DNA from 3 places in the Streptococcus sp. SR4 genome. Region 2 is predicted to be linked to each of the others. Evidence: predicted binding sites of a transcription regulator. Region 2 holds the regulator's gene; each other region holds the start of a gene.

What was found. Region 2 encodes HrcA, which represses chaperone genes, less so after heat shock. Its sites were predicted from a motif close to TTAGCACTCNNNNNNNNNGAGTGCTAA; they were not measured.
Region 1: the regulator HrcA is predicted to act here: its motif matches at 1,797-1,823, upstream of groES (co-chaperone GroES).
Region 3: the regulator HrcA is predicted to act here: its motif matches at 1,816-1,842, upstream of HMPREF1519_RS05480 (ATP-dependent Clp protease ATP-binding subunit).

The regions. Positions count from the first base shown of each region.
Region 1 covers NZ_AZYW01000007.1:142,974-146,262, forward strand. The annotation lists gene groL (chaperonin GroEL) at 1-1,412, opposite strand, end outside; gene groES (co-chaperone GroES) at 1,457-1,744, opposite strand; gene HMPREF1519_RS01140 (ABC transporter ATP-binding protein) at 1,912-2,715, opposite strand; gene HMPREF1519_RS01145 (ABC transporter substrate binding protein) at 2,715-3,289, opposite strand, start outside.
Region 2 covers NZ_AZYW01000029.1:24,356-27,644, reverse strand. The annotation lists gene grpE (nucleotide exchange factor GrpE) at 30-554, opposite strand; gene hrcA (heat-inducible transcriptional repressor HrcA) at 593-1,627, opposite strand; gene HMPREF1519_RS03825 (glycoside hydrolase family 73 protein) at 1,820-2,401, opposite strand; gene HMPREF1519_RS03820 (M15 family metallopeptidase) at 2,398-3,195, opposite strand; gene HMPREF1519_RS03815 (histidine phosphatase family protein) at 3,182-3,289, opposite strand, start outside.
Region 3 covers NZ_AZYW01000047.1:5,961-9,249, forward strand. The annotation lists gene HMPREF1519_RS05480 (ATP-dependent Clp protease ATP-binding subunit) at 1-1,688, opposite strand, end outside; gene argF (ornithine carbamoyltransferase) at 1,931-2,911, shown strand; gene HMPREF1519_RS05490 (DUF1797 family protein) at 2,980-3,210, shown strand.

The sequences.
Region 1 (3,289 bases), on a different contig from region 2:
ACTGGGCTGTTCTTCAATTTATCGATGATAACTGAACCTTCATAACCAGCGTTATAAGCAATTTGACGAACTGGTTCTTCCAAGGCACGGAGGACAATGTTACGTCCTGTAGCGTCGTCACCTTCAAGATCAAGTTCAGCAACCTTAGCAATGACGTTAACAAGGGCTGTACCACCACCTGCTACGATACCTTCTTCAACAGCGGCACGAGTAGCGTTAAGGGCATCTTCGATACGAAGTTTCATTTCTTTAAGGGCTGTTTCAGTGGCCGCACCAACCTTAACAACTGCAACCCCACCTGACAATTTAGCCAAACGTTCTTGAAGTTTTTCACGGTCAAATTCAGATGTTGTTGTTTCCAATTGAGACTTGATGAGGTTAACACGGTTAGCAATCGCTTCTGTGCTTCCTGCACCTTCAACGATAACTGTGCTATCTTTATCCACAGTTACTTTCGAAGCTTGACCAAGTGCTGCCATAGTTGCATCCTTAAGTTCAAGACCAAGATCTTCAGTAATGACAGTTGCTCCTGTCAATACGGCAATGTCTTCCAACATCGCTTTACGACGGTCACCAAAGCCAGGTGCCTTAACAGCAACGACATTGAAAGTTCCACGAATCTTGTTAAGAACAAGTGTAGGAAGAGCTTCACCATCCACATCATCAGCAATGATCAAGAGTGGACGGCTTGTCTTAAGCACTTCTTCCAAGAGTGGAAGGACATCCTGAATATTTGAAATTTTCTTGTCAGTCACAAGGATAAATGGATTTTCAAGGTCAGCGACCATTTTTTCATTATCAGTAACCATGTACTGAGAAAGATAACCACGGTCAAACTGCATACCTTCAACCACTTCGAGTTCTGTCTCCATACCACGAGACTCTTCAATAGTGATAACACCGTCATTACCCACACGTTCCATAGCTTCTGAAATGTATTCACCAACTTTTTCAGAACGAGATGATACCGCTGCGACTTGGGCAATAGCTTCTTTATTAGCAACTGGTTGTGCAATGGCTTTAAGCTCTTCCACAGCTGTAGCTACAGCTGCTTCAATCCCACGACGGATACCGATTGGATTAGCACCAGCCGTTACATTTTTAAGACCTTCACGGACGATAGCCTGTGTCAAAACAGTAGCTGTCGTTGTTCCGTCACCGGCAATATCATTCGTTTTTGAAGCCACTTCGCTGACGAGCTTAGCACCCATATTTTCAAAGTGATCTTCGAGTTCAATTTCTTTAGCAATTGTCACACCATCATTAGTGATAAGAGGTGAGCCAAAAGCTTTTTCCAAAACCACGTTACGACCTTTAGGACCAAGCGTTACCTTAACTGTATCAGCCAAAGTATCAACACCACGGACCATTGCTGCGCGTGCATCTGATGAAAACTTAATATCTTTTGCCATAGTTACTCCTTCTTTATCTTACTTTATATCTGATTAGCATAGACCTAAGCTAGTACTGCTAAAATATCTGCTTCACGGATAATTGAAACGGAATCATCTCCGTCTTTAACATTGACACCTGCACCATTTTCAACAAGGACTTTATCGCCTGCTGCAACACTAGGTGCAATCAATTCACCAGTAAGAGTACGGATTCCTTCACCTACTGCCAAAACCTCAGCAGTCTTTGTAGCTTCATGACTAGCTCCTGCCAATACAAAGCCACTAGCTGTTTTTTCTTCTGTTTCTTCAAAACGGACAACGATACGATCACCCAATGGTTTCAATGCCATACCAATTACCTCCAAATGTTATTTATTATTAGTAACGTGTGAAACGTTATTTTTAGCACTCATAAACCATGAGTGCTAATCCATATATTTATTTTAGCACTTGGTCAAAAATAGTCAAGAAAAAACTACCCAAAACCTGAACTTTGGATAGTTTCTTTTTTTGTTTGTTAACCGAGCACCAAGGCATCATCATTGAGGACTTGTCCACTATTTTTGTGGAAGAGGTCCATAAGTTCTGCAACAGTGAGATTTTTCTTTTCTTCACCTCGCACATCGACGACGATTTTACCATGATAGAGCATGACCAGACGGTTCCCATATTCGATAGCATGTTCCATATTATGGGTAATCATAAGGGTTGTCAATTCTTGTTCTTCAACAATCTTACGTGTCAAATTCATGACCATGTCACTTGTCTTAGGATCTAGTGCTGCTGTATGTTCATCCAAAAGCAAGATTTTTGGACGAACCAAGGTTGCCATAGCAAGTGTCAAGGCCTGACGTTGTCCACCTGACAAGAAATTAGCATCGGTCTTCATACGATTCTCAAGACCAAGACCAAGATCTACCAAGGCTTCCTTGAAGACTTGACGTTCGCTTTCAGTGATAGACTTTTTAAAAAAGCTACGTTTCTTACCACGACGATAGGCAATCGCCATATTTTCTTCGATAGAAAGGTTTGTCGCTGTCCCCATTCGAGGATCTTGGAAAACACGGCTAATGTCTTTAGAGCGCTCATCTACAGATGCTTTCTTAATAGATTGCCCCTCCAACAAGATATCCCCCTCATCAATGCTAAGAACACCAGCAATTGAATTCATCAAGGTTGATTTACCAGCACCATTTCCCCCAATAACAGAGATAAAATCTCCCTGTTCAATGTCGAGATCCAAACCACGAAGGACGTGATTTTCATTGACCGTGCCTTTTTCAAAGGTTTTATGAATCTGTTGTAAACTAAGTAAAGCCATTACTTGTCACCTCCTGGAGTCAAGGATTTGTTAGGTCTGATTTTCAGTTTTTGTCGTACTTCTGGCACATAAAGGATGATAGCAAGCAAGATGGCTGAAGCCAATTTCAACATTTGAGCATCAACGTTCATGGCAAGGATAATAACCAAGACCAAACGGTAGAGAACAGCTCCTACGACAATTGACCAGAGGCGTTTGCCAAGTGGTAGATACTTGACGATAACCTCAGCCAAGATGATTGCAGCCAAGCCATTTACGATTGTACCAGTACCCATATTCATATCCGCATAGCCATTGTTTTGAGCTAGGAGGGCACCTGATAGGGCAATCAAACCATTGGAAATCATGTAGCCAAGAATCTTCATACGGTCAACCTTGATACCATTGGCTTCACCCATGGCAAGGTTATCACCTGTTGCACGAAGAGCAAGTCCAACCTGTGTATTAAGGAGAACAACCAACATAAGTACTACCAGACTAACAAAAATCAGTCCTAATAGAATCACACCATTCAGCTTAGATAGACCAAGATCCATCACCATAGTCACAAGCGTATTGTGTCCTGAAAGAGAGA
Region 2 (3,289 bases):
GTTTTCTGTCATTTCGGACAAGTTTTCAATTAATTATATACAACTACCATAGCTGGGCGTAAGACGCGTTCATGGAGTTTATACCCTTTTTGGAAAACTTGTGCAATCGTGTCTGCTGGATGTTCATCATCTGCAGGCATTGTTTGAATTGCCATATGGAAGTTATGATCGAAATCACCATCTGCTGGAATTTCTTCAATCCCTTCCTCTTTAAGAGCATGCACTAAACTTTCTTGCACCATTTCCAAACCTTTTTTGACATCATCAGTCAAGCCCTCAACGGCAAGAGCACGTTCAAGGTTATCAAGTGATGGCAAAATCGCTTTTGCCAAATCTTGGCTACGATACTTTTGCAATTGTTGACGTTCTTCATTAGCACGGCGCTGAATATTTTGCATTTCTGCATGAGCACGAAGGTATTTGTTTTCAAATTCTTCGGCACGCGCTTGTGCTTCTTCAAGTTCAGAAGGTTCACTTACTTCCTCTACAACTTCTTCAGTTGTCTCAGTAGCTTCCTCTTCTTTCACTTCTTCTTTTTTAATATCTTCAGTCAAGGCATACACCTCTTTCTATACTTTTTAAACGTTATATCTTAGCTAACTTCGTAATGGTTACTATTGAGGTAACGGTAATAATCCGTCAACTTCATAACCAAAACCCTACTAATAACATTGACCAAACTAACCATGCGTCGGTAATCCATCTCAACCGGTCCAATCACATGCATGAGTGCCATTCCACGATATGGAATCAGGAATTTATGACTCATAACCGTGACATTTTCAAGTGCTTCTTCAGTTGATTCTGCAACCGAAATCTTGGTAACTTCATCATCGGAAATAGCTGATCGAAGCTCCAACGCCACGTGTTGTGGATTGTCCAAAAATTGATAGGTTTTTAAGTCGGCATAGGTCAATGATGCAACCTTACCTTCGATGAAAATCAATTCCTTAAAAAGTTGTGAAAAGATATAATCAAACAAATCTAGAACATTATCTGTTATCTTGAAATACTTTTGCACAATCTGAGGAATCTCAGTTCTCAATCGGTAATGGATATCTAAGACAGTATTTCCCAAAAAACGTTCCTGAACAAGCTTATGAAGAATTTCCAAATCACTTGACAAGAAATTCTTTGGAATAGCAAACTGAACTGTCACAGGCTTAGATTCGTCTAGAGTTAGAACCGCTAAAGCATCGTGATTGGATAGTTGAACAATATCAAATCCAGTCAGACGTTGTCGTGTCGGCTCTACATCTTGAATCACTGCTGTACATCCTGTCATTTCTGCCAGCAGCTTTGCCGCTGCATCCAAGATATCCTCAAGTTTAAAGGCTTCAAAGTCGAAGGCCTTGACCACTTGATAAACATCTTGTTGATCAATCGTATCAAGATTCAAAGAGTTAGCGACAAAATACTGGAAACCTGCTCGGCTTGGCATGCGTCCACTAGAAGTATGGGCCTTTTCAAGATATCCCATTTTCTCTAGCTTGGCCATGTCATTACGAATGGTCGCTGAACTCGAATCAATTGATTCTTGTAATGCTTTAGAACCAACCGGTTCATGTGTACGAGTGAACATCTCAACTATCAAATTCAAAATAGTGTTTTGCCTTTGCGTAATCACGATGTCACCTCATTTCTATTTATTAGCACTCTAATACATCGACTGCTAACTTATGATTCTATTATACACCTAAACTTGAACATGTCAACCCAAAAAACCAAAAAAATTAGCACTCTTTTTGTATGAGTGCTAAAAATACATCTTAAGACCTAGAAAAGCAAAAAAGAGCACCTCAGAGGTACTCTAATCTTATCAATCATATTTTGACAAATGATAGGTCTCAATAATAGATATGAGGTGTTTGGCATAATCTGGATCACTGCTAAATCTCGCAGCTTGTAGTTTTTCTGCCGCAACTTTATAACTAGTCGTTCCTGCCACCTCTTTATAGGTCGACTCGCCCCATGTTCCTTGGCGAAGTTCTTCTAAATAAGTCATCATAGAACTTGACCAATCCTTAAAAACTGCAAAATCCACCTTTTGGTATTGCCACTTCCCTTTACTGTAGATACTATCCTTTAAACGAATACGTTCTTGACCTGGCTGAGCAGGGAGACTGTAGATGTTATGATATTTAACAGATAAAAGACTGCTACCATAATTTGACTCATATGCAGCTTGACTAAGGAGAATAGACGCAGGTACACCATAGTTTTTAGACATCTTTTGAGCTGTTGGAGCTAAGGTCTCAATAAATTCTTGCTGTGTGTAAGCAACCTTTACCGCACGCGCATTATCATCTGTAGAGGCATGAAGAATCAAAGGTAAGAGAATACCTAAAGCAAAAACAACAACTAAGGTAATGAAGGCTTTTAGTTTAAAACGTCGTCTCACTTAGCTTTCTCCTTTAATAATGCCAAATATTCCTCCAAAGTAAGATTATGTTCAGTCATATACTCTGCTGACTCTTTACCAACATAGCGGAAATGCCAATCCTCGTAGCCTACACCCGTTGACGATGTTTTACCATCTGGAAAACGAAGAACAAAGCCATATTTCGGCGCCAACTCTTTGACTTTAGCTACTGTATCTGGATCTGCTTCATTTAAGCTATCTACAGTACTCATATCAATCGCAAGACCTGTTTGGTGTTCACTCGCTCCTGGTGGTTGTGAATAGGTTTGAACCTTTTTCTCCGCCTGAGACTCCGTCAAACTTGGGTCAGCAGCCATTTCCTGTTGAACATAACTGTTATAAAGTTCAGTCTGATAAGCAACACTACGATAACCTGATATCAAGTGGTAACTTGGATCAATTTCTTGAGCAGCTGCTAAAAACTCCTTCACATTCTTAGCAATTCTTGCATCTACAGAAACACCATCGACATCAGCAATCTCAGGGTTAAGTTCTTTAGACTTATTATCTCGATTTACCAAAAGCAATTCCCAGTCTTTAGGCGATACATCAGGTAGTCCCTTTGTATCCTTGCTTTGAGTCGCATCGGTAGCTTGTTTACTACTTTTTGTTACTGACAATCCATTGGTTTGTTGGACTGTACGACTGACACCAAATACTGAATAAAGTCCTGCTACAACTAAAAGAACTGCAATCAAGACACTACTGATAACCAAAAACCAGTTGGTTTGCTTTTTCGCCTGACGGCGACTTGGATAGTTATTTTTTACCATTTTCTTTTTCTATTATCTCTCGCCCAACCTGACGATAAGTCATATCGCCAAGTGCTTCTAATGTAAATTTACCATTTTCATAAGCAACAACAGT
Region 3 (3,289 bases), on a different contig from region 2:
GCTTTTTCAACCTCATCTAGAAGAATGAGTGAATAAGGATTACGGCGGACTTTTTCAGTTAACTGACCAGCTTCGTCGTAACCGACATATCCTGGAGGGGCACCGACTAATTTGGCAACGGCGTGTTTTTCCATGTATTCTGACATGTCGAAACGAATCATACTGTCAGCTGAACCAAAGAGTTCAATCGCCAATTGTTTAGAGAGTTCAGTTTTACCGACTCCTGTAGGACCTACGAAGAGGAAGCTACCAATTGGGCGATTTGGTGCACCCAATCCAACACGATTACGGCGGATGGCTTTGGCAATCTTATCAACTGCGGCATCTTGTCCAATAACATGTGATTTAAGATCATCAGCAAGACTAAGAAGTTGTGATTGTTCTTTTTCTTTCAAATCACCGACAGGAATATTGGTTTTTTGTTCCACAATGGCTTCGATATGTTTTTCTGTGATGACAGGCATATCTTGGTCTTTGATGGTTTGTTTTTGCATTTCCTTGTATTTGGCAATTTGATCACGGAAATAGGCAGCTTTTTCAAAGTCTTCGTCACGAGTAGCTTGAGCCTTGAGGTTTTCAGCCTCAATCAAACGTTTGTCGATATCTTTAGGATCAACAAAATTGAGGGTCAAATTCATCTTCGAACCAGCTTCATCGAGGAGGTCGATGGCCTTGTCTGGCAAGAAGCGGTCTTGAATGTAGCGGTTGGACAATTCTGCAGCTGCAGTAATCGCTTCGTCTGTATATTTGACGTGGTGGTAGTCCTGATATTTAGGTTGAATACCACGCAAAATAGTGATGGTTTCCTCAACCGTTGGTTCGTCAACCTTAACTGGTTGCATACGACGCTCTAGGGCGGCATCTTTTTCGATGATGCGGTATTCGTTGAGTGTTGTTGCTCCGACCAGTTGAAGTTCTCCACGAGCAAGAGCAGGTTTTAGGATGTTTCCAGCATCCATATTGCCATCACCAGCATTACCAGCTCCTACGATTTCATGGATTTCATCAATAAATAGGATAACATCCTGACGTTGACGAATTTCTTCCATGAGTTTTTGCATGCGTTCTTCAAATTGGCCACGAATACCAGTCCCTTGAACCAGGCTGACCACATCAAGACGGATGACTTGTTTGCCTTGGAGTTTTTGTGGCACGCTACCGTCAACGATTTTTTGAGCTAGGCCTTCAACAACAGCAGTCTTACCGACACCGGGTTCACCGATGAGGACGGGGTTGTTCTTGGTACGGCGGTTAAGAATTTCGATGACACGAATGATTTCCTCGTCACGACCAATAACAGGATCAATGTCTCCACGACGAGCGATGTCAGTGATGTTAATGCCGAACTCTTCAAGAAGACCTTGTGGCTGTTGAGGAGCTTGTTGGCGTGGTCCTCCTGGACGGCCTGGCCCTTGTGTATTGCCACCGTTTCCTCGGTTACCACCTTCTTGTGTTGGAGGTGTATTGGGAAGATCGCCGTTAGAAGAACGGAAGTTATTTAGGTCGCTGAAGAAATCATCGAAGAAGTTTGAACCTCCTGTTTGATTGAATTGATTGAGGGGGTTCTCTGGGTCAGATTTCATGATTTTATAACAATTTTGACAGAGGTCAACTTGTTGCTGATTACCGTTTACATTGGTATACAAATGAATACTAGCTTCATTAAGGTTACAGTTTTGACAGAGCATATCAGTACCTCTTTTCTATCTGAATTGGGAAAGACCTTTATTGAAAACAATCTTGGTCAAAAAAGGTCAAATCTATGACTCCATTATAGCATGCGGAAGGTAGATTGCAAGTAAAAAGCATCTAGGTTTGGCACTCTATTAATAAGAGTGCTAACATTGAATTTTAATTCAAAAACGCTTGTTTAAAATGTATAAATATTATATAATGTTTTTATATTATTCAGAACGAAAGAGAGATACCTATGACACAAGCTAAATCATTTTTGAAAGAAATCGACTTTACCAAGCAGGAACTTGAGGAGTTAATCGATTTATCTATAAAATTTAAACAGCTAAAGAAGGAAAGAATTCCGCATAAATATTTAGATGGCTTAAATATTGCCCTGATTTTTGAAAAAACATCTACAAGAACTCGCTCAGCTTTTACAGTGGCTGGTCAGGACCTAGGTATGAATGTGACCTACCTTGGTGCTGGAGACATTCAGTTAGGTAAAAAAGAATCTGTAGTTGATACAGCCAAGGTGCTTGGTTCTATGTTTGATGGAATCGAATACCGTGGTTTTAAGCAAGAAGATGTCGAAGAGTTGGCTAAGTACTCAGGTGTTCCGGTCTGGAATGGTTTGACGGATACCTGGCATCCAACGCAAATGATTGCGGATTTCATGACTTTGAAGGAGCGTTTTGGTAGTTTGGAAGGTTTGACCATCGCCTATATTGGAGATGGTAGAAATAATACGGCCAACTCACTTTTGGTCACTTCGGCTATTTTAGGCGTTAATGTCAAGATTATTGCCCCAGAGGTGCTGCAACCCGAAGATGAGATTGTAGCCCTAGCTCAGAAACATAATAATGGTGCCGATTTAACCATTACAGATGATATTTCAGAGGTCAAGGGAGTGGATATGCTTTATACGGATGTCTGGGTATCTATGGGTGAAGAAGTAGACTTTAAATCTCGTATTGATTTACTCCTGCCTTATCAAATTAATGCAGACCTACTTGCCAAGACGGAAAATCCAGATGTCATCGTTATGCACTGTCTCCCAGCTTTTCATGATCTCAATACCCAAATTGGGCAAGAAATCTATGACAAATATGGTTTGGCAGAGTTAGAAATCACCGATCAAGTCTTCCAAAAATACAGTGATATCATCTTCCAAGAAGCTGAGAATCGTATGCATTCTATCAAGGCCATTATGTACAATTCCTTGAAAAATATTTAAAATTCCCCCATTTTTCCCATAAGTGTGATAAAATAAGTAAGAAATACACAATTAATAGGAGAAATAACATGGAATCACATTTGGTGAGAATCATTAACCGTCTTGAAATGATGGCGGCTGATGGTGGTAATTTGAAACGTAATTTTGAACGTGAAGGAGTGGTTGTTGCCGAAGTATCATTTAGCAACGATCCTGAAAATGGTCCAGTTTTCACATTGCGTGACGTTGAAGCACGTGAATCTTATTCATTTGATAGTATCGACTTGATTGCAATGGAAATCTACGATTTGCTTTACTAATAAATTATTTTGGAACTTTACAAGGTTCCAAAAATCAGAATGCCTGAAACTATCGAGTTTCAGGCATTTTTATCAGGAT